2 regions of the Candidatus Agathobaculum pullicola genome follow, and region 2 is predicted to be linked to the other one. Evidence: predicted binding sites of a transcription regulator. Region 2 holds the regulator's gene; the other holds the start of a gene.
What was found. The regulator LexA, encoded in region 2, represses DNA repair genes until DNA is damaged. The targets are predictions, from matches to a motif close to CNAACANNTGTTNG.

Region 1 (12,079 bases), on a different contig from region 2:
TCAATCAACTGCTCGCGGGCCTTTTCGTCTCCCTCCTGCTGCATTTTTCGCAGCAGCTCGGCTTCTTTATCCGGCGGCAGCGGCTTGGGGAACGACCCGTCCGCGCCCTGCACGCGCAGGACCAGAAAAATGAATGCGCCGCCCAGCGCAAACAGGGCGGGAAACAGCATGCAAACGCACCTCGCTTTTTTCAAGATACCGTTACGTTATGCGTGTCGATGGCTGTCCTATGACGGAGAAAATAGGGCTTGTAATTTGCATGGGAATCCATTATAATATGGTAGTATTCATGGCTAAATGCACGGGGAGGTGTAAGCAATGCCAGGTGCTCAGGAATACCTGACAGCGATTGGGCAATTCGCGCCGTTTGTCGTTCTGATCGTTTTGTTCTACTTTCTGATAATCCGTCCGCAGCGTAAGCGCGATAAGGCCGAACGCGATATGCGCAATTCGATTGATGTGGGCGATGAGGTTTCCACAATCGGCGGTTTTATCGGCCGTGTTGTCAGCATAAAGGATGATGTGTTGGTAATCGAAACGTCCAGCGATCGTACTAAGCTCAAGATTTACCGTTGGGCCATTCGCGGCAAGGAGGCTCCGGCGACCGAAACGGTCGAGGCGCCCAAGGATGCGGATAAGAACGCAAAGTAATAAACCGGTTTCTTGCCGAATAGGATAAAGCAAAATCATTCGGCGGGAGGATGCGTAAGTTATGAGGAAAACCAATGAAGGACCTTCGCCTGTCGGCGTATTGCTGCCGGCGGCAGTGGTCGGCCTGCTGGCAACCTTTCTGCTGATGCTGGTTGGTGCGATTTTCGTGCATCGTCGTGTGTTGGCGGAACAGGCAATCGCGCCGTGTGCGCTGATCTTTATGGCAGTCGGCTGTGCGATAGCGGCGCTGATTTCGGCAAAGCGCGCTCCGGGCGGGAAATTCCTGTGGGCGATGGGCGCCGGAATTCTGGTTTTTCTGATTCTGCTGTTGGTGAGCATCATGCCGCTCGCCCAGCCAATCGATGTTGTGCGTATGGCGGTCAGCTTGCTTTGTGCGCTGGCGGCTTCGGCGATCGGCGGTTTTGCCGGCGCCAATATGCGTAAACGGAACAAATATCGTCATTTGAAAAAGTAGGAGGGAAATTTCCATGAAGCATGTTTCTACCCTGACCTCTGCAACTCTGAAGCAGACGGCGGCACACGGCGGCTGCGGCGAGTGCCAGACTTCCTGCCAGTCCGCATGCAAGACTTCTTGCACGGTGGCGAACCAGAAGTGCGAGCACGCGAAGTAATCGCGGGTTTTATGAAGTCAATCGCAAGGCGTGCCGGTTGCGGCGCGCCTTGTTTGTTTCGTATCGGAGGAAGATTAAAGAAATGATTCATCGCTATCAAAAAAACGGCTTGAATTTTGTGCTGGACGTCAATTCGGGCGCGGTGCATGTGCTGGATGATATCAGCTATGCGGTGTCCGGTCTGATTGACGAAAATATGGCGGATACCTGTCCGCAGCAGATTGTGGACCAGCTTTCGCAGTATCCGGCGGACGAAGTGCGCGAGGCGTACGGCGAACTGGCGGAGCTGAAAAAGGCGGGCCAGCTGTTCGCGCAGGATGATTACATCGACGTGAGCAAGTACATTCCGGTCGGCGCACCGGTCAAGGCGCTGTGCCTGCATGTCGCGCATGACTGCAACCTGCGCTGCAAATACTGCTTTGCATCTACGGGTGACTTCGGCCAAGGCCGCAAGATCATGCCACCGGAAATTGCCAGAAAGGCGATAGACTTTGTCATCGCGCGCTCGGGCAAGCGGCGTAATATCGAGGTGGACTTCTTCGGCGGCGAGCCGCTTATGGCGTGGGATACGGTTGTGCAGACGGTGGACTATGCGCGCAGTTTGGAGGAGAAGTTCGGCAAAAAATTCCGCTTCACCATCACCACCAACGGCTTGCTGCTCGATGAGGACAAGCGCGCTTATATCAACGAAAATATGGACAACGTCGTGCTGTCGCTTGACGGCCGCCCCGGGGTGAACGACGAGTTCCGCAAGACCGTGTCGGGCGCGGGCAGCTATGACGTCATCGTGCCCAAGTTCAAGGCATTGGTGGATGCGCGCGACCCGCAAAAGGATTACTATGCGCGCGGCACGTTCACCTCGCATAATCTGGACTTTGCCGACGATGTGGTGCACATTGCGGATGCGGGCTTTGACCGCCTGTCGGTCGAGCCGGTGACGGCGGAGTCCGGCTGCGGCTATGATTTAACCGAAGCGGACCTGCCCAAAATCGAAGCGGAATATGACCGCCTGACCGAGCTTATGCTTGAGCGCAGAAAGGCCGGCAAGCCGTTCTCGTTCTTCCACTTCATGGTCGATTTGGATCAGGGTCCGTGCGTGGTCAAGCGTCTGCGCGGCTGCGGCGCAGGCTACGAATATGTGGCGGTTACGCCGGACGGCGACATCTATCCCTGCCACCAGTTTGTCGGCAAGGATGAATTTAAGCAGGGCAGTGTGCTTGACCAGTCGTTTGATATGGACATTGCAGCCAAGTTTGCGGGCATGAATATTTACACCCGCCCGAAGTGCCAGAAGTGCTGGGCGAAGTTCTACTGTTCGGGCGGCTGCTCGGCGGCAAACTACAATATGAATCACGATATGGATGATTCGTACGATCTCGGTTGCGAGATGGAGCGCAAGCGATTGGAGTGTGCAATTTATCTGAAAGCGACGGAGAAAATTTGCGCAGATTCGGTATTGTGACAAAAATATATCAAAAAACCGTAAAAGTCGTTGCGGAGAGCTGTAAGACTGCCGTATAATGACTACTGTATTTTCAATGTCCCTCTGTGAAGGAGATGATGATATGCCGCAGAACGTATTGGTGTCCGTGCTGGGTGAAGGGGAATATCTGCCCCATCTGGTTCGTGCCATTCTGGAAAAAGAGGTAATCCCTGCGCGCAACTTGTTCCTGTCCTCTAAAAATCAGGTGGCTTGTCAGGCGGCTGAGGGCTATGATGCGCGCATCTGTGAGGATGACCTTTCCGCTGTGATGAAAAGCGAAATCGTTTTGGTAACAGCGTCCAAGCGCGAGATGCCGACCCAGTTGGCTATGATCTCCAGCAGTTCGCAGAAGCGTGTGGTTGTGAGTGTATGCGATAGCGAAAAGGTGGATTTGGCTTATATTGCCGATCGCATCGCAGCCGCCACTGAGCTGATTGCCGCGGTGCTGCATCGGGACGAGAACGGAAAACTGTATGCTACATATGAAATCAGCCAGAAAGCGCGTCTGTTCCTGCATCAGCCGTGCCGCGATTTGGTCAACGCCATGTGCGAGCGGATCAATGAAATGGGCTGAGTTCTAAAACGGTAAAACCGGGAATATGCTGTATCATGACCTTCCACGAGGGGGAGACGGATGAATAAGCAGCATATTCTCGGTTTTTTTGATGATCTGGTGCGCACGCCCGCATTTCTGTTTTTGTGCGCAATGTTTTTGTGCGGTGCGGTAGCGGGAGGACTGACCGGCCTGCGCGCCAGCGAAGGGGACAGCGCGGTAGAGCTGACAGCGTTTCTGGCGCAGCTGCCGGGACAGGCACTGAAAAGCATGTTGTGCGCGCTGCTGTGGATTGTGCTCGCGCCGCTGTGTGCGCTGCTGCGCCCGGCACCACTGTTCCTGTCCGCTGTGGTAGCCGCGCGCGGCTTTGTGCTGGCGCTGACGATGGCGGTCGGGCTGGGGCAGGAGGAAGGGGCGCTGCTGTCCCTTGGCATGGCGGCGCTGCCCGCGATGCTGGGTGTGCCTGCGCTGCTCGCCGCCTGCTCAATGGTGTGGCAGAGCGGGGAGGCAATGGGACGGTATTCGCTGCGCGCCTGTCGCGTACCGTTTGCGGTGTGTCTGTTGCTGGCGGCAGCGGGTGCGCTGTTGCGCGTGGTCTTTGCGCTGCTGTGGAACATATAGCAGGAGCCGGACGCATATGCGTCCGGCTCCTGTTCATTCTGCGGGGCAAAGCGGTGGGGAGAGGAGTGCCGCACTTGCCGGGGGATTGTCATACATACAGGTAGTCCGCCATGACAGGCTGTAAGCCGTGGGCCTTAATGGCCTGATAGACCTCGTCGACCGAGCGGTCGTCCGAAATCTCAAACTGCTCGTCGCCCTTGTCCTCGCCCGAGTGGCCGCCGATGCCGACGTCCACGCCCGCCGAAATCTTGGTCGCGGCAAGGCCGATGATGTGGTCGCGGAAACCCGCGCGCTCGCGTGTCGAGATGGTGATGGATGCGAACGGCATGAAGAGACGATAGGCGCACACGACCTGTAATAGCTGCGGCTCGTGTACGTCCTTGGGATTGATGGTGTCATTGTTGATAATCGGACGCAGACGCGGGCAGGAAAAGGCGATTTCCGCGTGCGGATACTTGCGCTGGAGGAGATAAGCGTGCAGACCGGTGGCAAAGGCGTCCTTGCGGAAGTCGGACAGGCCCAGAAGCGCCGCAAAGCCTACGCCGCGCATGCCGCCCATCAGGGCGCGCTCCTGCGCGTTCAGACGGTAGGGAAAAATGCGCTTGTGCCCGCCCAGATGCAGCGTTTGGTATTTGTCCGCATCGTAGGTTTCCTGAAAAACGGTGACGTAATCCACACCGCACTCGTGCAGGTAAGCGTATTCGCTGACGTTGACCGGGTAAATTTCGACGCCGATGACGCGGAAGTGCTGGCGCGCGAGCTTGACCGCTTCACCAATGTATTCCACGGGCGACATTGTGCGGCTTTCGCCGGTCAGCAGCAGGATTTCCTGCAAACCGGTTGCGGCGATGGCCTGAAGCTCCCGTTCGATTTCATCCATGTCGAGCTTGGCGCGGCGGATTTTGTTGTGGCAGTTGAAGCCGCAGTAGATACAGTAATTTTCGCAATAGTTGGCGATGTACAGCGGCGTGAACATCTGCACCGAATTGCCGAAATGCTTGCGTGTCTCCATCTGCGCGCGTTGCGCCATCTGTTCGAGGAAGGGCGCGGCGGCGGGGGAGAGGAGTGCTGCAAAGTCCTCGGGCTGGAGTACATCGCGGTTTAAAGCGCGCTGCACGTCAGCCGAAGTGTAGCAATCTGCATCGTAGGCGTTCATGCGGGCGATAACCTCGTCCTGAATGTCCGAGCCGATGTTGTCCATGCCGGGCTGGTAGGCCATGTGGTCGGTTTCGGCGGTGATATATTTTGCGGAGATAACCTCCGGCTTTGGTTCATACATGACAATACTCCTTTCTTGTTTTGTGCTCCCCACAAGGCGGTGCGGGCAATGCCGCTGCGCGCGGCGGGCGCACAAGAAGGGGACAACCTGCGGTTTTCTCCTTCTTGTGAATCATCCACTTTCCCTTGAGGGCGCGCTGCGCGCGCAAAGCAGGGTTCCGGTTTGCGCTTGCCGCCCGGTTTGCTGGTTAGAACAGCAAGGGCGGCTGCCACCCCAGAGGAGGTGCCTTAGTCGTGCAAAAAGCCGGTCAGCGGGGAGGAGGCCGCCGCGCTGTCGCGCACGCGGCCGAGTCCTGCGAGATACGCCGTGCGGCCGGCCTCAATCGCTTTTTTGAATGCCTCGGCCATCGCAGGAATATCGCCCGCCGTGGCGATTGCGGTATTGGCCATCACAGCCGCCGCGCCCATTTCCATGGCTTCGCAGGCCTGCGACGGGCGGCCGATGCCCGCGTCTACGATGATCGGCAGGTCAATCTCGTTAATCAGGATTTGAATAAACTCGCGCGTGGCAAGTCCCTTGTTGGTACCGATGGGCGCGCCGAGCGGCATCACGCAGGCCGCGCCTGCGCTCACCAAATCGCGCGCTACATTCAGGTCGGGATACATATACGGCATGACGACAAAGCCCTCTTTTGCGAGGATTTCGGTCGCGCGGATGGTTTCCTGGTTGTCCGGCAGCAGATATTTGCTGTCGCGCATGATCTCGATTTTGACAAAGTCGCCGCAGCCGACTTCACGCGCGAGCCGCGCGATGCGCACGGCCTCGTCCGCGTTGCGCGCGCCCGAGGTATTGGGCAGCAAGGTTACGCCCTTGGGGATGTAATCGAGGATGTTCGCCGTGCCGCCTTCATTGGCGCGGCGCAGTGCGAGCGTGATGATCTGCGCGCCTGCATGGTGTACGGCGGCGTTGATTAAATCGAGCGAATATTTACCCGAGCCCAGAATAAAGCGGGAAGTGAATTCATGCCCGCCCAGAATCAGCTTATCTTCCATTGTTTTTCTGTTCTCCTTTTTATCATATCTGGATATCTTACGTTTATGGGTCGGTATGTCCGAGCAGCAGCCGCAGCACCATGGTGGCCTGCTGCGCAGCGCAGACGGCGACGCGCGGCGCCATCAGGCCAACGCCGTCCGCGATGTCGCTGGTTCCGTCTCCGCAGACGTACAGCTGCCCGAAACGGCGCTTGGTGCGCATCTGGTTGGTCGAGCCATAGCCTGCCATGCCGTTGCCCGACACAATGGGGGTGTCCGGCAGTTCAGAGAGTAGTGTTTCAATCAGCATGGCTTTCTGGTCGGCGCGGTCGAATGCTTCGCAGACTACATCGCAGCCGGCAAACAGGCGCGCGGCATTGGCCGGGATGATGCGTTCGGTGTGTGGGTCGTATTGCAGATAGGGGTTGATAGCTTCGAGCTGCTCGAGCAAGGCCAGCGTCTTGGGGATACCGATGTCCTTCATCGTGTAGTGCTGTCGGTTGAGGTTGCTTACCGCCACCGTATCGAAATCGACCAGCACCAGCCGTCCCACACCCAGCCGCGCCAGATGCACGGCGATGTTAGAGCCGAGGCCGCCCAGCCCCGCGATGCCGACCGAAGCGTGGTCGAGCTTTTGCTGGATGTCCGCGCCGTGCCGCTCGACGAGCGCGGCGTGCAGTTCTTCTTTCGTCAGATACATGGTTTCAGCCTCCGCCGACGAATTGCACAATTTCAATCACATCGTCCTCGTGCAGCGCCTCTTGTGAAAACCGTGCGCGCGGCACAATTTGTCCGTTGCGCTCGACCGCGACGCGCTGTGGGTCGTGTCCGCGCTGTTCCAGAAGAGACAGAACAGTCATGTCCGGGGAACAGGTGTATATTTCGCCGTTTATCTTCATAAAATCCCTTCTTTCAGGCAATAAAAATACCCCGGTTTCACCATGCGGCAAAACCGGGGCATTGAGTTTTTGCGATGCGACAGCTTCCCTACGATGGTGCTAACCAACAGGTTCAAAAGGTTAGGCTCTCGCCCTCTCAGCCGCTCATCACGGCACCCTTGCTTGCAAATCCAGTATAGACCGGTGGAAAGAGGTTGTCAAGGCGCAAATTCTCTGCTACAATAAAAGAAAACAAATGTTCGATTGGAGGGAAGCCGTGTGGAGCGTACCATTTTGCATTGCGACTGTAATTCGTTTTACGCATCGGTAGAGACCTTGCTCGACCCGACGCTGGCCGATGGGCCGAGTGCGGTCTGCGGCGATCCGGAAAGCCGCCACGGCATCATCCTTGCCAAAAACGAAAAGGCCAAGACATTCGGGGTGCAGACGGCGGAAACCATCTGGCAGGCAAAACGAAAATGCCCCGATTTGCGGCTGGTTGCGCCGCACCGTGAGGAATACGTCAAGTATTCGCGCCGCTGCAACGAGCTGTACCTGCAATACACGGATTTGGTCGACCCATTCGGCATTGACGAGTCCTTTCTGGACGTGACCGGTTCGATGCACCTGTTCGGCACGGGTGAGCAAATCGCGGACGAGCTGCGCCGCCGCATGCGCGAGGAAATCGGGCTGACGATTTCGGTGGGCGTGTCGTTCAATCGCGCGTTTGCCAAGCTGGGCAGCGACTACAAGAAACCGGATGCGACGACCGTCTTTTCGCGTGAGAACTTCCGGGAGCGCGTCTGGCCGCTGCCGGCCAATGCGTTGCTGTATGTTGGCAGGCGCGCCGCCGCGCGGCTCGACGGGCTGGGCATACACACGATTGGCGACTTAGCGGCCTGTGAACCGGTATTTCTGCATAGCATTTTCGGCAAGCAGGGCGATATGCTGCTGCGCTATGCCCGTGGCGAGGATGACGAGCCGGTGCGCTCGTTTTATGCCGAGCGCGAGGTCAAGAGCGTGGGCAACGGCATGACCTTTGCACATAATCTGGTGGGGGAAGAGGCATGCCGCATGGGATTGACCGCGCTGTGCGATAACGTCGGCCGCCGCCTGCGGGCGCGCGGGATGGTGTGCCAAACCGTGCAGATCGGCATTCGGGACCCGGCGTTTCACAACCGCTCACGGCAAGTGACACTCGAGCAGCCAACCAATTCCACCCGCGTGCTGTTTGAAACGTCGCTTGCGCTGCTGCGCGCGCATTGGGCGATGGATAAGCCGGTGCGGCTGCTGTCGGTTACGGCCGCCAACCTGCTGCCGGAAAATCAAGCCTGCGAACAGCTTTCTCTATTTGATGGTCCGCAGCAGGCGCAGACGCGGCAGAAGCAGCGTGAGCTGGATAAGACCGTGGACGCATTGCGGCAGCGGTTTGGAAACCGTTCGGTGATGTTTGCCAACTCGGTGCGGAAAGACAAAAAAGGCGAACCGAAAGAACAAAAAAAGCCGTGAGCATGCAAAGTCTGCGAATCAGCGCTACCATGCCGGCCCTGATTGTTAAGCAACCGAAAGGGCTTGCTGCCCATTAACGTGCTATGCGTCCTTCAGAAAAGCCAGAAAAAACAAAGCTGTCAATGGTAGAGGGGGTATTGTTGTGTCAAAAAATACTTCAGCCCAAAAATAAGAGCGGGCATCTGACGATGCACCGCTCTGTATCAAACGGAATAAGTTCCAGCTTGGGGGAGCTGTTTACACAAGCCGGGACGATTCACTCGGGCTGTCTTTATTGTGATTCCTGCACCTGCTGACGCAGCTTATAGTGCATCAGCTTGCCGGTTGCCGTATGTGGCAACTCGTCAACAATGTGATAAATGCGGGGCCACTTGTAGGAGGACAGCATCGGGCTGTGCACGCAATAGTCCTTGAGTTCTGCCACGCTCAGGGTGTCATCCGACGGAACAACATAGGCCGCGACTACCTCGCCGCGCAGCTTATCCGGCACGCCGATGACCGCGCTTTCCGCGACCTTGGGGTGTTCGTTGAGTACCGCTTCAATCTGGGTGGGGTAGATGTTCTCGCCCGCGGACACAATCATGTCATCCTTGCGGCCGGACACAGTGATAAACTCATTTTCGTCCCACACGCCTACGTCACCCGTGTATAGCCAGCCCTTGTAGAACTTCTGTGCGGTCATCTCGGGATTGTTAAAGTAGCAGAACGCGCTCTTGGCGGGCGAGGAGATGATGATTTCGCCCGGCGTTTTGCCGTCGTGCGGCACGGTTTCCTCGGGCTCGGCGTGACTGCCGTCCTCGTGGATGGCGACCAGCCGCACCTCATCGTCCGTACACGAACGTCCGGCGGAGCCGGCCATATCCGGCAGGTCGAACGGGCGCAGGAAGGTATTCCAGAAGGTTTCGGTTGTGCCGTAGCCGTTGAAAATATTGGGAGTCAAAAGCTGCATGTATTTTTCACATGCGGCTTTCTCAAACGGCGCGCCCATTGTCACAATGCCGCGCAGCGCAGACAGGTCGGCGGGGGTGCGCTCCTGCGTGCGGGCGAGCATCGCGATGATGGTCGGCACACCGATGAGGAAGGAAATCTGATACGTTTCCGCATATTCCAGACAGCGCTTGGGTGCAAAATCGCGCAGAATGACGACCTCGCCGCCTGCATACAGCGTCGGGCACGGACCGCCCGCATGGATGCCGCCTCGGTGGAACCACGGGGTCATATTCATCGTGCGGTCGGTCGGGCCGAGCGGGAAGTGCATCATCACGTCATGCGCGGACAGCACTTCGTTGATATTGTTGATTGGCACGCCTTTGGGACGGTTGGTTGTGCCTGAGGTGTAAAGCCGCGTGGTTTCGTCATAGATGTGCGGCGAAAAATCGATGGGAGGGTTGGTTTCGGGCTGCCCGGCAACATAATCCGTATAGCGGGTATGGTCTGCGGGCGCGGTGGCGTCGCCTTTGTAATCGACCATGATGACACGGGCGGGCTTGTGTTCACACAACTCGAGCGCGCCGCCGGAGAGTTTGCCGAATTCTGCATCATAAAGGAACGCCTTGGGGCGGCTGTCGTCGATTACGAGCGCGATTTCGCCCGCGCCCTGCCGATAGTTGACCGGACAGGCAATGGCGCCGATCTTGTGCGCCGCCAGATAGCAGAACACAAACTCGGGCGAGTTGAGCAGAGTGAACATAACCACGTCATTTTTCCCCACGCCGTCCGTGCGCAGCGCATGCGCCAGACGGTTGGCTTCCGCGTTGAGCTGGGCATAGGTCCAGCGACGGCCGGAGAGAGGGTCGTGCAGTGCGGGGCGGCTGCCGAAGCGGGAGACGTTGCGCAGGAACCCGTTGAGATAGGTGAAGCGCGTTTCAAATGTCTCCCGGAACATGGTGACATCATAGGTATACTGATTTTGCAAAGTGGGGTTCGCCTCATTTCTGGTAGTTACAAACGATAATGCTGGAGTTTTGTCCGCCGAAGCCCAGCGAGTTGGACATCGCGGCGGAGATTTTGGCCGAGCGTGCTTTGTTGGGCACATAGTCAAGGTCACAGTCCGGGTCGGGAGTGGTCAAATGCAGCGTCGGCGGCAGGATACCGGTCTGAATTGCCTTGATGCAGGCAATTGTCTCGGTCAGGCCGCCCGCGCCCATCAGGTGACCGGTCGCGGATTTGGTCGAGGACACCGGAGGCGCGCTTTCCCGTCCGCCGAACACGGATTTCACCGCAAGCGTTTCTGCCTTGTCGCCCAGTGGAGTGGAGGTGCCATGGGCGTTGATATAGCCGATGTCGGATGGCTGCATGCCGGCTTTTTTGAGCGCCAGCTGCATGCAGCGCGCCGCGCCCGCACCGTCCGGACAGGGGGCGGTGACATGGTGCGCGTCCGAGGTGTTGGCATAGCCTGCAAGCTCCGCGTAGATGTGTGCGCCGCGTGCCAGCGCGTGCGCTTCGGTTTCGATCAGCAGCGCGCCGCCGCCCTCTCCGATGACAAAGCCGTCCCGCTCCGCGTCGAACGGACGGCAGGCGGTTTTGGGGTCATCGTTGCGGCGGGAAAGCGCCTTAGCCTGTGACAGGCCGGACACAACTATCGGACACAGGATGCTTTCGCCGCCCACCGCCAGCACGGCGTCCGCCTCGCCGGAGCGCAGCAGCATAGCGGCGGTCATGATCGCGTCGCCGCCTGCTGAGCAGGCAGTGTTGAGCGTCAGGCTCGGCCCGCGAATGCCGCGCGCAATCGCGATCTGCGCCGCGGCAATATTGCCGATGGTCATGGGCACAAAGCGCGGACCGACACGGTGACCGGCGTCATATGCTGCCTGTGTCTGCGCGACGGTAGTCACGCCGTCCATAGCGGTGCCCATGACGATACCGATGCGCTCCGCTTCCGGCTCAATGACAAGGCCGCTGTCCGCCAGCGCTTCCTGCGCCGCTACGAATGCAAACTGCATAAACGGGTCCATCGTGCGCGCAAGCGTTTTGGGCATATGCTCGGCGGGGTCAAAGCCCTTCAGTTCAGCGGCGATTTGCACCGGTAGGTTGGATGCGTCAAAGCGTGTGATTCGGTTGATGCCGCAATGGCCGGAAACCAGCGCCTCCCAGTAGGCCGAAACACCGATGCCAATGGGTGTCAGCGCGCCCATGCCTGTGATGACCAGTTTCTTTTCTTTCATAGTATTTCCCCATCTTAATATAAAGACTTCCACGCGTTTTTTGCGACAGTTTTGCACTGCCGTATAGCAAAACGGTGGATATTGATATATTTTTCTTATCTATTATACCAGAAAGTGGTGAAAAGTAAAAGTGCATTTCAGGTGAGGATTGCACGTTATGTAGTATTGTAGCCTGTGATTGTACATATATTCAGCAAATACGGGCCGGTGAAAACCGGTCCGCATGTTGCAGAGCAGAGCGTGGGAGAAAACCAGTCTGGCGTCAGGCTATTCTTCGATGGATAAGCGCTCGGTAATGATAGGTTTCATGGCGCTGCGGAGCGATGCGTGGGACAGCG
Region 2 (12,079 bases):
CGGAAACCGCGAAGCGGCTGACCATATTGGGCCTGACCGCTCCGGACGATATCTGCACCGCGCCGCAGACCACAGCGGATATCGTCGGCAACTACCATCTGGATAATCTCCTGCGCGCATGGCAGTTCCTCGGCGAGTTCAACCTCACGGAATAGCGTTCCCGCCGCTTGGCGGCAAGGAAGAAAGAGAAAGAAACATGTAAGGGAGTAGTTTGCAAAACATGGAACAAAAATCAAGAAGCAGCTTTTCCAGCCGCATCGGCTTTGTGCTGGCAGCGGCTGGTTCTGCGGTGGGTCTGGGCAACCTGTGGCGTTTTCCGTATCTGGCCGCACAGTATGGCGGCGGCATTTTTCTGCTGGTGTATATCATTCTGGCGGTTACCTTCGGCTTTGCGCTGATGATTACCGAAATTGCTATCGGCCGCAAAACCCGTCTATCCTGCATTGGGGCGTACAAGGCGCTCGACCGCCGATTCGGCTTCCTCGGCTGGATTGCGACGTTTGTGCCGGTTATCATCACGCCTTATTATTGCGTCATCGGCGGCTGGGTCATGAAATATCTGTTCACTTTCCTGACCGGCAACGGTCTGACCGCAGCTGACAACGGCGGCTTTTTCAACGATTTTATCGGCTTTGACGCCGGCTCCATTCCGGCTACCATGCTGGATTTCAGCGGCCCGACGCCGTGGTTTTTGATTTATGTGCTGCTGACAACCGTTGTGGTCTTTTTCGGTGTGGAAAAAGGCATTGAAAAGGCCAGCCGCATTATGATGCCGGTGCTGGCAGTGCTGAGCGTGGTCGTGGCGGTCTACTCGCTGACCATTGACGGCGCAATGACCGGCCTAAAATACTATCTGCTGCCCGATTTATCGCAGTTCTCCGCCTCGACCGTGCTTGGCGCGCTCGGCCAATTGTTCTACTCGATGTCGCTGGCCATGGGCATCATGATCACCTATGGCTCTTATATGCAGAAGGAAAACCTTCTGGAACATTCGGTCACGCAGATTGAGATTTTTGATACGCTGTTTGCTTTTATTGCGGGCCTGATGATTATTCCCGCCGTCGTGGCATTTAACGGCGGCGACCCGTCCCAGATCAACAACGGTCCCGGGCTGATGTTTATTACGCTGCCGATGGTGTTTGAATCCATGCACTTCGGCTCCATCATCGGCACGGTATTCTTCCTGCTGGTGCTGTTTGCGGCGCTGACCTCTTCCATCTCGTTGATGGAAACCATTGTCTCGGTTGTGATGGACAAGACCTCACTCAGCCGCGCGCCCTCCACTTTGATTGTGGCGGCAATCGTGCTGTTGTTCGGTGTGCCGTCCTGTCTGGGCTATGGCCCGTGGGCGGGTATCACCATCATCGGCATGCAGTTCCTCGACTTTTTTGACTTTATCTCCAACTCGGTGCTCATGCCAATTGTCGCATTCCTGACCTGCATCCTGATTGGTCATGTCGTTGGCACCAAGGTTATCGCGGACGAGGTAAAGGAAGGCGCGGGTGCGTTCCACCGCGAAGCGCTGCACCGCGTCATGGTACGCTGGATCGCACCGATTCTGCTGGTGCTCATTCTCGCCACAGAACTTGCCACCAAGGTATTCGGCATCTTCACGATTTGACAAACGCACGCACCAAAAGAGGCTTTCCGATAGGGAAGCCTCTTTTTGCTACGCTTCCGCTGCTCTGAAATCCGTGCGTCTTCCGCAAGGATTTTACCGCATGGACAGCATTTTGCCGGTTTCCAAGGACTCCTTTGAATATCAGACATGGTAAACATACGCGCGCCGGACGGTGCGCGGCAACAAGCCACCTTGGAAAACCGGACGCTAAGGTGACCGCGGTCAGTGCAGCCCGGCAGCATAAACATCCACCACAGTCAAGGCATGCAAAAAAGGCTCCGGGAGCATTCCCGAAGCCTTTTTTATCATCATTACATGATTTGTCCGCGCAAAATCAGCGTGTTGATATTCAAATCCTCGTCGAGCAAAATGATGTTGGCCAGCTTGCCCGGCTCAAGCGTACCGTAATCGTGCTGGATACCGATAGCCCGTGCCGGATTGGTCGACGCCGAGCACACCGCCTGCCCGAACGGTATGCCCATCTGTACGGCCCGCCGCATACATTCAAACAGGTTGGTAACCGAACCGGCCAGCGTGCTGGTGCCGCGCAGAGTCGCGCGACCATCTCGCACGGACACCGCCTGCCCACCAAGGGTGTATTCTCCATCGTCCAGTCCGGTTGCGGACATGCTGTCCGAAATCAGGATCATCCGGTTTTCAAACAGACGAAACGCCACGCGCACAGCTGACGGATGCACATGGCAGCCGTCCGAGATCAGCTCCACGCCAACTTCGTCGTTGTCCAGCGCCGCGCCGATCACGCCCGGTTCGCGATGCGTCAGCGGCGGCATGGCGTTGAACAGATGCGTGACCTCGCGCGCACCGCGTCGAAACGCCTCGCACGCGGTGTCATAATCCGCCTCGGTGTGCGCCAGCGACAGGCGCACCTCGCCCGCCAGCTCCCCGATCACATCCAGTCCGCCCGGCAGTTCGGGTGCGATTTCACACAGGCGAATCAGCCCCTGCGCTTTTTCCTGCAAACGGCGGAACAGTCCAGCATCCGGATTTTGCAGCCATGCGCCGTTTTGCGCGCCTTTCCGCGCGGGGGACAGAAACGGTCCCTCCAGATTGACACCCACCAGTGCCGCACCGCATCGCTCCGTGCGATACGCCGCAGCAGCCTGCATCACGGCAGACAGCTTTTCCTCCGGGTAGGTCATGGTCGCCGGACAGATGGCGCACACGCCGTGCTCGGCCTGATACCGCGCGATGGCAGAAATCGCCTGCTCGGTTCCGTCGCAGAAGTCATAGCCCGCGCAGCCATGCAAATGGATATCGATGAGTCCCGGAATGGCATACAGCCCATCCATATCGCAAGCGTCCTCCGACACGGGCGTACTGGCAATCCGATCGCCCGAAAGCACCAGTCCGCCCGTGCGAAACGTGCCGTCCGGTTGATAGATCCTGAGATTTTTAAACTCCATATGCGCGCATATAGCTTACAGCAGATCCAGACTCTTGGACAGCGCAGCTTCATCCGCTACGACAGACACGTCAGTATGCAGCTGCAGAATAGAAGCCGGTACACGCGGAGTAACCGGGCCGAAGAACGCCTGACGTACAATATCCGCCTTGTTCTCACCCGAAACGACGATCACGATGCGGCGTGCCAGCATGATGGTCTGTACGCCCATGGTGTATGCCTGACGCGGCACATCGTCCGCCGACGCAAAGAAGCGCTTGTTGGCTTCGATGGTGGACTCGGTCAGGTCGACGCAATGCGTGCCCTTGGAGAAGTAATCGTCCGGCTCGTTAAAGCCGATATGACCGTTCAGGCCCATGCCCAGCAGCTGCAAATCAATGCCGCCGGCCGCCTGAATCGCCGCGTCATAGCGCGCACATTCGCGCTCCGCATCCATTTGTGCGCCGTCCGGCAGGTTGATGCGGCCTTCCGGCACATTGATAGCGTCAAAGAAGTTTTTGTGCATGAAATAGTGGTAGCTCTGATCATGATCGGCAGTCAGGCCGCGGTACTCGTCCAGATTGAAGGTAGTGCATCCACCAAAGTCCACATCCCCCTTGTTGTACCACTTGATGAGCTGCTCGTAAATGCCAATCGGAGACGATCCGGTGGCAAGGCCCAGCACGGAATCCGGCTTGAGGATAACCTGCGCCGAAATGATGTTGGCCGCCTTACGGCTCATGTCGTTGTAGTCCTTTGCACGAATGATTTTCATATTCATTACCTCTCTCTTTGTCCAAACATCTGTCGTCAAAAAACAAAGGCGGGCGTTCGCCCGCCTCAGCTGCTTGAGGAATGCCCGCGCCTCCCGCTATCGCAGAGGACAGGCTTTCTTTATTGGACCAGTGTTTCCATCTCACGCGCCAGCTGCCGTGCAGACGGCCCGATGACGACATGCACTTCCCCGTCCGCCCGGCGCAGCACTCCCGCGGCGCCCGCCGCGCGCAGCTTTGCCTCATCGACTGCTGCGGGTTCTCGCAGGCGCACACGCAAACGTGTCATGCAGTATCCGATGGAAAGCACGTTATCCCGACCGCCGAGCGCATCCAGCACTGCCGCGGCGCAAATATCGGATAACAACACCGATTTCTCTTACATATTTTCCTGCAGGAACTTCTCGAGCGCAGCTGCTGCCGCCTCTTCGTCCTCGCCCTCGATGGTCAGCTTAACCGTGTCACCCTGCTTAACGCCCATGCTCATCACACCCATGATGCGCTTTGCGTCGACTTCCTTCTTCGGGCCGGCAATCTTGATGGAGGACTTGAACTGTGCCGCCTCCTTGACCAGCATGCCTGCCGGACGCGCGTGGATGCCGAGCTCGTCCTTAATGGTGTACTCTACGATTTTCATAACTGCATTTTCCTTTCTATCATTACATTTTGAAAATGACTTTTCACTATTTTTGTAAAGTGCGCAAACCGTCGTCCCCATTATACTTTTCCGGCAAAGTATGTCCTTTCCGGCGCCAAATCATACAGAAATCCGCACAATAAGCCCGAAAACAGAAGGAGACCTGTGTGCTGCCGAAAAAATAAAAACAACCAAACTCCTGCACCGCCGGGTATTCCTTTTTCAGGCCGACCGCGAGAAATTTGGTTTTGCCCGCCAACACGGTAACAATCCAATCACAACGAGGACGATGTGTTCACTTGTTGTTAATATTGTAACAAACAGGACGCGCTTTTTCAAGTCACTACCGTTCGCGCAAACTGCCAGAAAATCCACCTTTTTTTTGTGCATCTCCTACAAATCATGTATTTCCCCATGCAAAGGTTTTAACGCTATTCTTTTTTGCCATGATAAGCGGGAACTTGCGTACCATAAATCAGCCAAAACCGCATCCGCTGCGCGAACTGCCGCGGTTGTGCGGAATAAACCGAAACCAACATTCCCAACCATAAAGGGACGCGCCCCACGCGCCCCTTTTTCTTATTCAGATGCGTTTTCCGTTGAATTTCTGCGCCGCCGCTGGGCAGCCCTCGGCAATGATGCAGGCTGCCGCATCCACCGCATCCGCGCAGGCCTTGTCGATGGCCTTCTGCTCGTCGGCGGTGAATTTGCTCAGCACCCATGCGGCCAGGTCGTACTCCGGATGGGGCTTTTTGCCCACACCGATTTTGACGCGCGGGAAGTCCTCGCTGCCGAGGTGATAAATGATGTTTTTCAAACCGTTCTGCCCGCCTGCCGAACCTTTCGGGCGCACGCGCAGCGTGCCCACGTCGAGCGAAACGTCATCCGACAGCACAATGATGCGCGCGGGCGGGATTTTATAAAACTCAGCCGCGTCTCGTACCGCCTCGCCCGACAGGTTCATAAAGGTCTGCGGCTTCATCAGCAACACCCGTGCGCCGCCGAGCGTCGTCTCCCCGACGAGCGCCTTAAACTTCATTTTGTCGATTTTACAGCCGCTGCGCGCGCAATAGCTTTCCAGCGCGTGAAAGCCCGCGTTGTGGCGCGTGTTATCGTACTTGCTGCCCGGGTTTCCCAATCCGACCACCAGCCACTCAATGGGCTGCGCGGCTGCCGCGGCTTTTTGCTCGTCGAGCCTTTTGAAAATATCGAATACTGACATGATTTCACTCCAAAACAAAGCGCCTCCCCCGCAGGGAGGCGCTTTTTCTTTTGTTTATTCCACCGAAAGGATATAATAGTACACCGGCTGTCCGCCGTCGATCACCGAGATTTCGAGTTCCTTGTTCTCCTTGTGCAGCAGTGCTTCCACCTCAGCGGCCTGCTCGGCGGAAACGCCTTCGCCGTAAATGACCGTGGCAAACGCGCTGTCGTCGCTTACCATCTCGCGCACGAGCTTTTTGATGACCGAAGTCTCACGCCCGCTCGCGCACAGCTTGCCTTCGCTGAGCGACAGATACTCGCCCTGCTTAATTCTCTTGCCGTCAAATTCACTGTCGCGCGCGGCGTAAGTCACCTGCCCGCTGCGCACATGCGCCGCTGCATCACGCATGGCCTGCGCCAGCAGGTTTTCGTCCTCCCCGTCCGGATCGACAGCCAGCATCGCGGACATGCCCTGCGGAATGGTCTTGGTCGGCACGACAATGATCTTTTTCTCCTCGGACAGATGCACTGCCTGCTCGGCCGCCATGATGATGTTCTTGTTATTGGGCAGCACAAACACGATTTCCGCCGGAACCGCGTCCACCGCGCGCAGAATATCGTCGGTCGAGGGGTTCATGGTCTGGCCACCCTGCACGACCACGTCGACACCCAGATCGGTAAAGACGCTTTTCAGGCCGTCGCCCGCGGCGACCGCGACAAAACCGAATTTCTTTTCCGCCGGAACAATGACACGCTCGGCTGGCGCATCCGCTGTGCCTTCGATGACCTTGGCGGTGTGCTGCTCCCGCATGTTCTCAATTTTGACGGTCAACAGCGGGCCGAACTTGAGTCCCTCCTCGAGCGCTTTGTTCGGCTGGTCGGTGTGCACATGCACCTTGACGATATCGTCATCCTCGACCACCACCAGACTGTCGCCAATATCGTTCAAAATCGACCGCAGACGACCGACGTTGCGCGCCTTATCCTTGCGCGCGGCGATAAACTCAGTGCAGTAGGTGAAGGTGATATCCTCATCCGCAATCGCGCCGAAGTCCGCAGCCGCCTTGGTCGGTTCGGCGGCGGTGCGCTCTTTATGGATGCCGCGCAGCGCGTCGAGCATGCCTTCGAGAATGGTCAGGTAGCCAAAGCCGCCCGCGTCCACCACGCCCGCCTTTTCCAGCACGGGATTCTGATGCACGGTTTCCTCCAGCGCCTGCCGCCCGCAGGTCAGCACGGTTTCGAGCACCTGCTCGGCCGACAGGTCCGGCTCGGCCTGACAGGCTTCAACCGCCTGCTGCGCAGACACGCGCGACACGGTCAAAATCGTGCCCTCCGCCGGCTTCATGACCGCCTTATACGCCGTTTCCACACCCTCGCGCAGCGCCAGCGCCAGTTCGCGGCCACCTGCCGCATCGGTTTCGCGCAGCTTTTTCGCCGCGCCGCGGAACAGCAACGACAAAATCACGCCCGAGTTGCCGCGCGCGCCGCGCAGCAGCGCGGAGGCCGTCGTATCGACGGCTTTTGGCAGCGTCGGCTCGGTCAGCTTTTCCATCTCGGTCATCGCCGAGGCCATGGTCATGGACATATTCGTGCCCGTATCGCCGTCCGGCACAGGGAAAACGTTCAGTTCGTTTACCTGCTCCTTCTTTTCGGCAATGGCAAGCGCGCCCTCGATCACCATGGACTGGAACAGCGCGCCGTCTATTTTCTGATCTGCCATTTACTTAACTCTCCCCGAATTCTTTTTTGGCCGCGCGTCAGTCCGCACGGATACTCTCTACATAGATATCGACATTCTTTACATCCACGCCGGTCAGACGCTCAACATGGTAGCGCACCTCGCTGATAATCGAGCGGCAGACGGTCGCAATATTTACGCCATGCTCGACCGCGATGTGCAGGTCGATATTAACGCCGCCGTCCGGCGCCTCCGACACCTTGACGCCGCGTGACTGCGTCTCGCGTCCAAGCAGATGCGCCAGCCCATCCGACATCGAGCGAATGGTCATGCCCTTTACGCCGAAGCACGACGAAGCCGCATAGCCCGCAATTCCCGCCATCACCTCGTTTGTGATTTCGATATATCCAAGATCGGTCTTGATCGTCATAGAAAAACCCTCCCTGCGATCGTTTGATGCTTTTTGAGTCAGGACGCTGTAAGGTGCAGCACTGTCCGAATCATTTCTGCTTATATGATATAACAAAACCGTCCCAAATACAAGCAAACCGATGTTTTTTTTGCGAATGGTCAGACAAAACTCGGAATAATCGGCAGGAAATTGTGCGTAATTTTAGATTTTCGTAATTCTTTCCGTTTTTCCACAAACAAATGTTTGCTTTATTTGGCATTTTAGGGTATAATAGAAAAAAATACGAACGTATGTTCCGAATCGCAACAGCAAGGAGTGCGTCCATATGAAAAAAATCTCCGCCAAACAGCAAAGGATTTTAGATTATATCAGTGCGTTTTCCCTCGAACACGGCTATCCCCCTTCGGTGCGCGAAATCTGCGCGGAAATGAACCTGCGCTCACCCTCCACCGTGCACGCCCACCTGAAAAAATTGCAGGAGGCGGGCTACCTCGAGCCGAGCGAGCACAAGTCCCGTGCGCTGACCCCGGTCAGCGGCCCGTCCATGGTCACACGCGTGCCCATTCTCGGCCGCGTCACCGCCGGTATGCCTATCCTCGCGGTCGAGGAACATGTGGGCTACGTCCCGTTTGAGCCGGCGGCAAACGGCGGGGAGTACTACGCCCTGCGCATCCGCGGCGACTCGATGATCGGCGTGGGCATCATGGATGATGATTTGGTCATCGTACGGCAGGATATTCAGGCCCGAAACGGCGATATCATCATTGCTCTGCTGGAGGATGAAGCCACCTGTAAAACACTGAACATCACGGCGGACGGCGTGTGGCTGATGCCGGAAAACCCCGCCTATCCCCCGATTGACGGCAACGGCTGCCAGATTCTCGGCGTGGTCAAGGCAGTCTACCGGGAATACTGAAATCAATCGAGCAAAACCATAGTTTCGCTCGGAGTTTACGCGAAAAAGCACAAAAAACGAGGCGCATGGCCCCGGCTTTTATGGACCTTGCGGCTTGCCGCAAGGTTCTGTTTTATGCGCGCTGCGGCGCAGCGGTTGACAGCACCGTAAGGAGGAAGTTATGCCCGCACTGGAGGACAGTATCCGCTTTGTCAAGGGCGTCGGCCCGAAAAAGGCGGCTTTGTTTGAAAAACTGCATATCCGCACGCTGCGCGACGCATTGGAAACGTATCCGCGCGATTATGAGGACCGCTCCGTAATCACTTCCATCGCGGACATCACGGAGGACGGCAAGTATGCTGTTCGGGCGGTCGTCGGCACCGAGCCGAAAACCACCCGCATCCGCAAGGGCATGACGCTGGTCAAATGCACGATTTTTGACCAATCCGGCTCGCTGCCTGTGACCTATTTTAACAATCCCTATGCCGCGGCGCTGCTGCGCGTCGGGCAGGAATATGTGTTTTACGGGCGTGTGCAGATAAACGGTCACGCGCGCATGCTGGTTTCGCCGCAGTCGGAAAAGGTCTCGCCCGACGCGGCGCACCCCGGCCGCATTGTGCCGGTCTACCCGCTGACCGCAGGGCTGACCCAGCGCGACATGGCGCGCGTGACCGAAGCGGCGCTGGATGCGGTGCCGGGCGACTGGCCCGATCCGCTGCCCGAAGTGCTGCGCGCGCGGTACACGCTACTGGATGCCGCCGACGCGCTCGCCGCCATCCATCGGCCGCAGTCGGCGCAGGATGTGACCGAGGCGCGCCGCCGCATGGTGTTTGAGGAGCTGTTTCTGCTGTGCTGCGGCTTACAGCAGCTCAAGGAACGCCGCCGCGCCGACACAGGGCTGGTATTTTCCGATGCCTCTCTTGCGGACTTTTTTGCCGCGCTCCCCTTTTCCCCCACAGGCGCGCAGCGTCGCGCAATCGGGGAAATTGCGTCAGACTGCGTCTCTGGCCGTCCGATGAACCGACTGGTGCAGGGCGACGTCGGCTCAGGCAAGACGGTTGTCGCCGCGGCGCTTTGCGCGCTGGCCGCCAAAAGCGGCTATCAGGCCGCCTTCATGGCCCCGACGGAAATCCTCGCGGCGCAGCACGCGGAAACGCTGGCACCGCTGCTGGCAACACTGGGTATCTCCTGCACACTGCTGACCGGCTCGATGAACGCCGCGCAAAAACGCGCGGCCCTCGCCGCCATCGAGAGCGGCGCGGCGCAGGTTGTCATCGGTACGCATGCGCTCATCCAGCAGAGCGTCAATTTTCATCGGCTGGGCGCGGTCGTGGCCGACGAGCAGCACCGCTTCGGCGTAGCGCAGCGCGCCGCGCTGTCCGCCAAGGGACAGACGCCCCATGTGCTGGTCATGTCGGCAACGCCCATCCCGCGCACGCTTGCGCTCATCCTGTACGGCGACCTCGATGTATCCGTGCTCGACGAGGTGCCGCCCGGTCGTCAGCCGGTCGAAACCTACGCCGTGGGCGAAAATATGCGCCGCCGCATCACCGCCTTTATCGACAAGCAGATTCGCGAGGGCGGGCAGGTGTATGTTGTGTGCCCGCTGGTCGAAGAGGGGGAAATGAACCTCAAAAGCGCGGAACAGCACGCGCTCGACCTGCAAAAAACGCTGCCGCACCGGCGCGTTGCCGTGCTGCACGGTCGCATGAAAAGCGCGGAAAAAGAGCGCGTCATGCAGGCGTTTGCCGCGAAAGAATACGATATTCTGGTCGCCACAACCGTCATTGAGGTCGGCGTGGACGTGCCCAACGCCAACCTGATGGTCGTCGAGGATGCCGACCGCTTCGGCCTGTCCCAGCTGCACCAGCTGCGTGGGCGCGTCGGACGCGGCACGAGACAGTCCTACTGCATTTTCTTCGGTGCGGACAAGGGGCAAACCGCGCGCGAACGACTGAAAATCCTGTGTAAAACAAACGACGGCTTTGAGGTCGCGCGTGCCGACCTGTCGCAGCGCGGCCCGGGCGACTTTTTCGGCAGGCGGCAGCACGGTCTGCCCGCGCTGCACGTTGCCGACCCGATTGCCGACCTTGCGCTCATGCGGAGTGCGCGCGAAGAAGCCGAGCAGATTTTGCAGGCTGACCCCGCGCTTGCAGGCTATCCCGAATTGCGCGCGCGCGTGCACCGCATGTTCGAGGAACGGGACGACGAAGCGTTTAACTAATGAAAAGAACCGCCTTCCGGCAGTTCTTCTATTGGATACGCGCCTTACCGCGCGCTCGTCACTGTTTGGGCTTGTTTTCTTTCTTGGTATCGTCACGCTCGGACAGAACCAATCCGCCAAGCGCGAGCGCCGTGCCCAGCCACATGGACGGGGTCATCGTTTCGTGCAGGATGAGCGCCGAGCTGATGATGGTCACAATCGGCGTCGCATAGATGTACACACTCGTGCGCACCGGCCCAAGCAGGAACACCGCGCGGTTCCACGTCACAAAGCAGGTTGCGGACGCGCCCAGTCCAAGAAACAGCAGATTTCCCAGATGAACCGGCGTGAACCACGCCGCCGGCCCTGCCGGAAATCCGTCTAAAAACGCCGGAATGAGCAAAAACAGCAGCCCATAGCCGAACACCCGACAGGTCAGCGGCACGGTGGCATAGCCCGCCGCACCCAGATACCGAATCAGCACGGAGTACACGCCCCAGACCAGCGCGGCGCCCACGCCGAGCAGCGCGCCCAGCGGACTGAAGTGCAGCTCGCTCACACCTGCCAGCGATACGAGCGCCACGCCCGCCATTGCGCAGACAAAGCCAATAAAAAACCAGTGGCCGAGTCTCTCATGCAGCAAAAGCGCGGCGAACAGCGCGGTAAACAGCGGCGCCGCCGCCACGATGATACCGACAAGCGAGGCGGATATGTAGGTCAGCGCGATGTTTTCCATCAGGAAATACAGCGTAACGCCCGTCAATCCCGCCAGCGCAAACAGAATTTCATGCCGTTTTTCCTTGGCGCGCATCCAGCCTCGCGACGCAATCAGCAGCGCCGCAAACCCCAGCGCAAAGCGCGTGACCATGATCTCTACCGGTGAAAAGGTGCGCAGCAGCACTTTGGTTGCAACAAACGTCGTGCCCCAGACCATCACACTGAACGCCCCGAGCAGATGGCCCTGCAATACGTGATTTTTCTCCATACCCATATCCTCCCACGCGCAAAATCAGGCGGAAGCGCCCCGCGCTCCCGCCTTTTTGCCTGTTTTATACGATGAATCCGCCCCCGATGACAATATCACCATCGTAGAGCACCGCGCTCTGCCCCGCGGCCGGTGCGCGAACCGCATCCTCGAACACAATACGCGCATCCTTGCCGTCCGGATAAATGGTCGCGCGGTCGCTGCGGCGCGAAAAGCGCACACGCACCTCGCAGACAAACGGGCCGTTTTCCGCATATTCCGGCGCGATAT

Region 1: dinB (DNA polymerase IV) is a predicted target of LexA. The motif match lies at 7,318-7,331, and genes of this name have one in related genera.

What each region holds. Positions count from the first base shown of each region.
Region 1 covers NZ_JBQKJP010000014.1:29,243-41,321, forward strand. Annotated here, with positions in the region: gene ACTQ3V_RS06905 (sigma-70 family RNA polymerase sigma factor) at 1-170, opposite strand, end outside; gene yajC (preprotein translocase subunit YajC) at 319-651, shown strand; gene ACTQ3V_RS06915 (TIGR04086 family membrane protein) at 713-1,126, shown strand; gene scfA (six-cysteine ranthipeptide SCIFF) at 1,140-1,283, shown strand; gene scfB (thioether cross-link-forming SCIFF peptide maturase) at 1,366-2,745, shown strand; gene ACTQ3V_RS06930 (hypothetical protein) at 2,849-3,340, shown strand; gene ACTQ3V_RS06935 (hypothetical protein) at 3,401-3,940, shown strand; gene thiH (2-iminoacetate synthase ThiH) at 4,029-5,219, opposite strand; gene ACTQ3V_RS06945 (thiazole synthase) at 5,447-6,211, opposite strand; gene thiF (sulfur carrier protein ThiS adenylyltransferase ThiF) at 6,255-6,890, opposite strand; gene thiS (sulfur carrier protein ThiS) at 6,895-7,089, opposite strand; TPP riboswitch at 7,157-7,259, opposite strand; gene dinB (DNA polymerase IV) at 7,348-8,577, shown strand; gene ACTQ3V_RS06965 (class I adenylate-forming enzyme family protein) at 8,849-10,492, opposite strand; gene fabF (beta-ketoacyl-ACP synthase II) at 10,506-11,741, opposite strand.
Region 2 covers NZ_JBQKJP010000036.1:8,871-20,949, reverse strand. Annotated here, with positions in the region: gene ACTQ3V_RS11675 (FUSC family protein) at 1-155, shown strand, start outside; gene ACTQ3V_RS11670 (sodium-dependent transporter) at 221-1,621, shown strand; gene nagA (N-acetylglucosamine-6-phosphate deacetylase) at 1,933-3,045, opposite strand; gene nagB (glucosamine-6-phosphate deaminase) at 3,061-3,798, opposite strand; gene ACTQ3V_RS11655 (PTS sugar transporter subunit IIB) at 3,918-4,163, opposite strand; gene ACTQ3V_RS11650 (HPr family phosphocarrier protein) at 4,176-4,433, opposite strand; gene pth (aminoacyl-tRNA hydrolase) at 5,017-5,655, opposite strand; gene ACTQ3V_RS11640 (DAK2 domain-containing protein) at 5,710-7,356, opposite strand; gene ACTQ3V_RS11635 (Asp23/Gls24 family envelope stress response protein) at 7,394-7,744, opposite strand; gene lexA (transcriptional repressor LexA) at 8,052-8,642, shown strand; gene recG (ATP-dependent DNA helicase RecG) at 8,803-10,845, shown strand; gene ACTQ3V_RS11620 (DMT family transporter) at 10,904-11,809, opposite strand; gene mnmA (tRNA 2-thiouridine(34) synthase MnmA) at 11,874-12,079, opposite strand, start outside.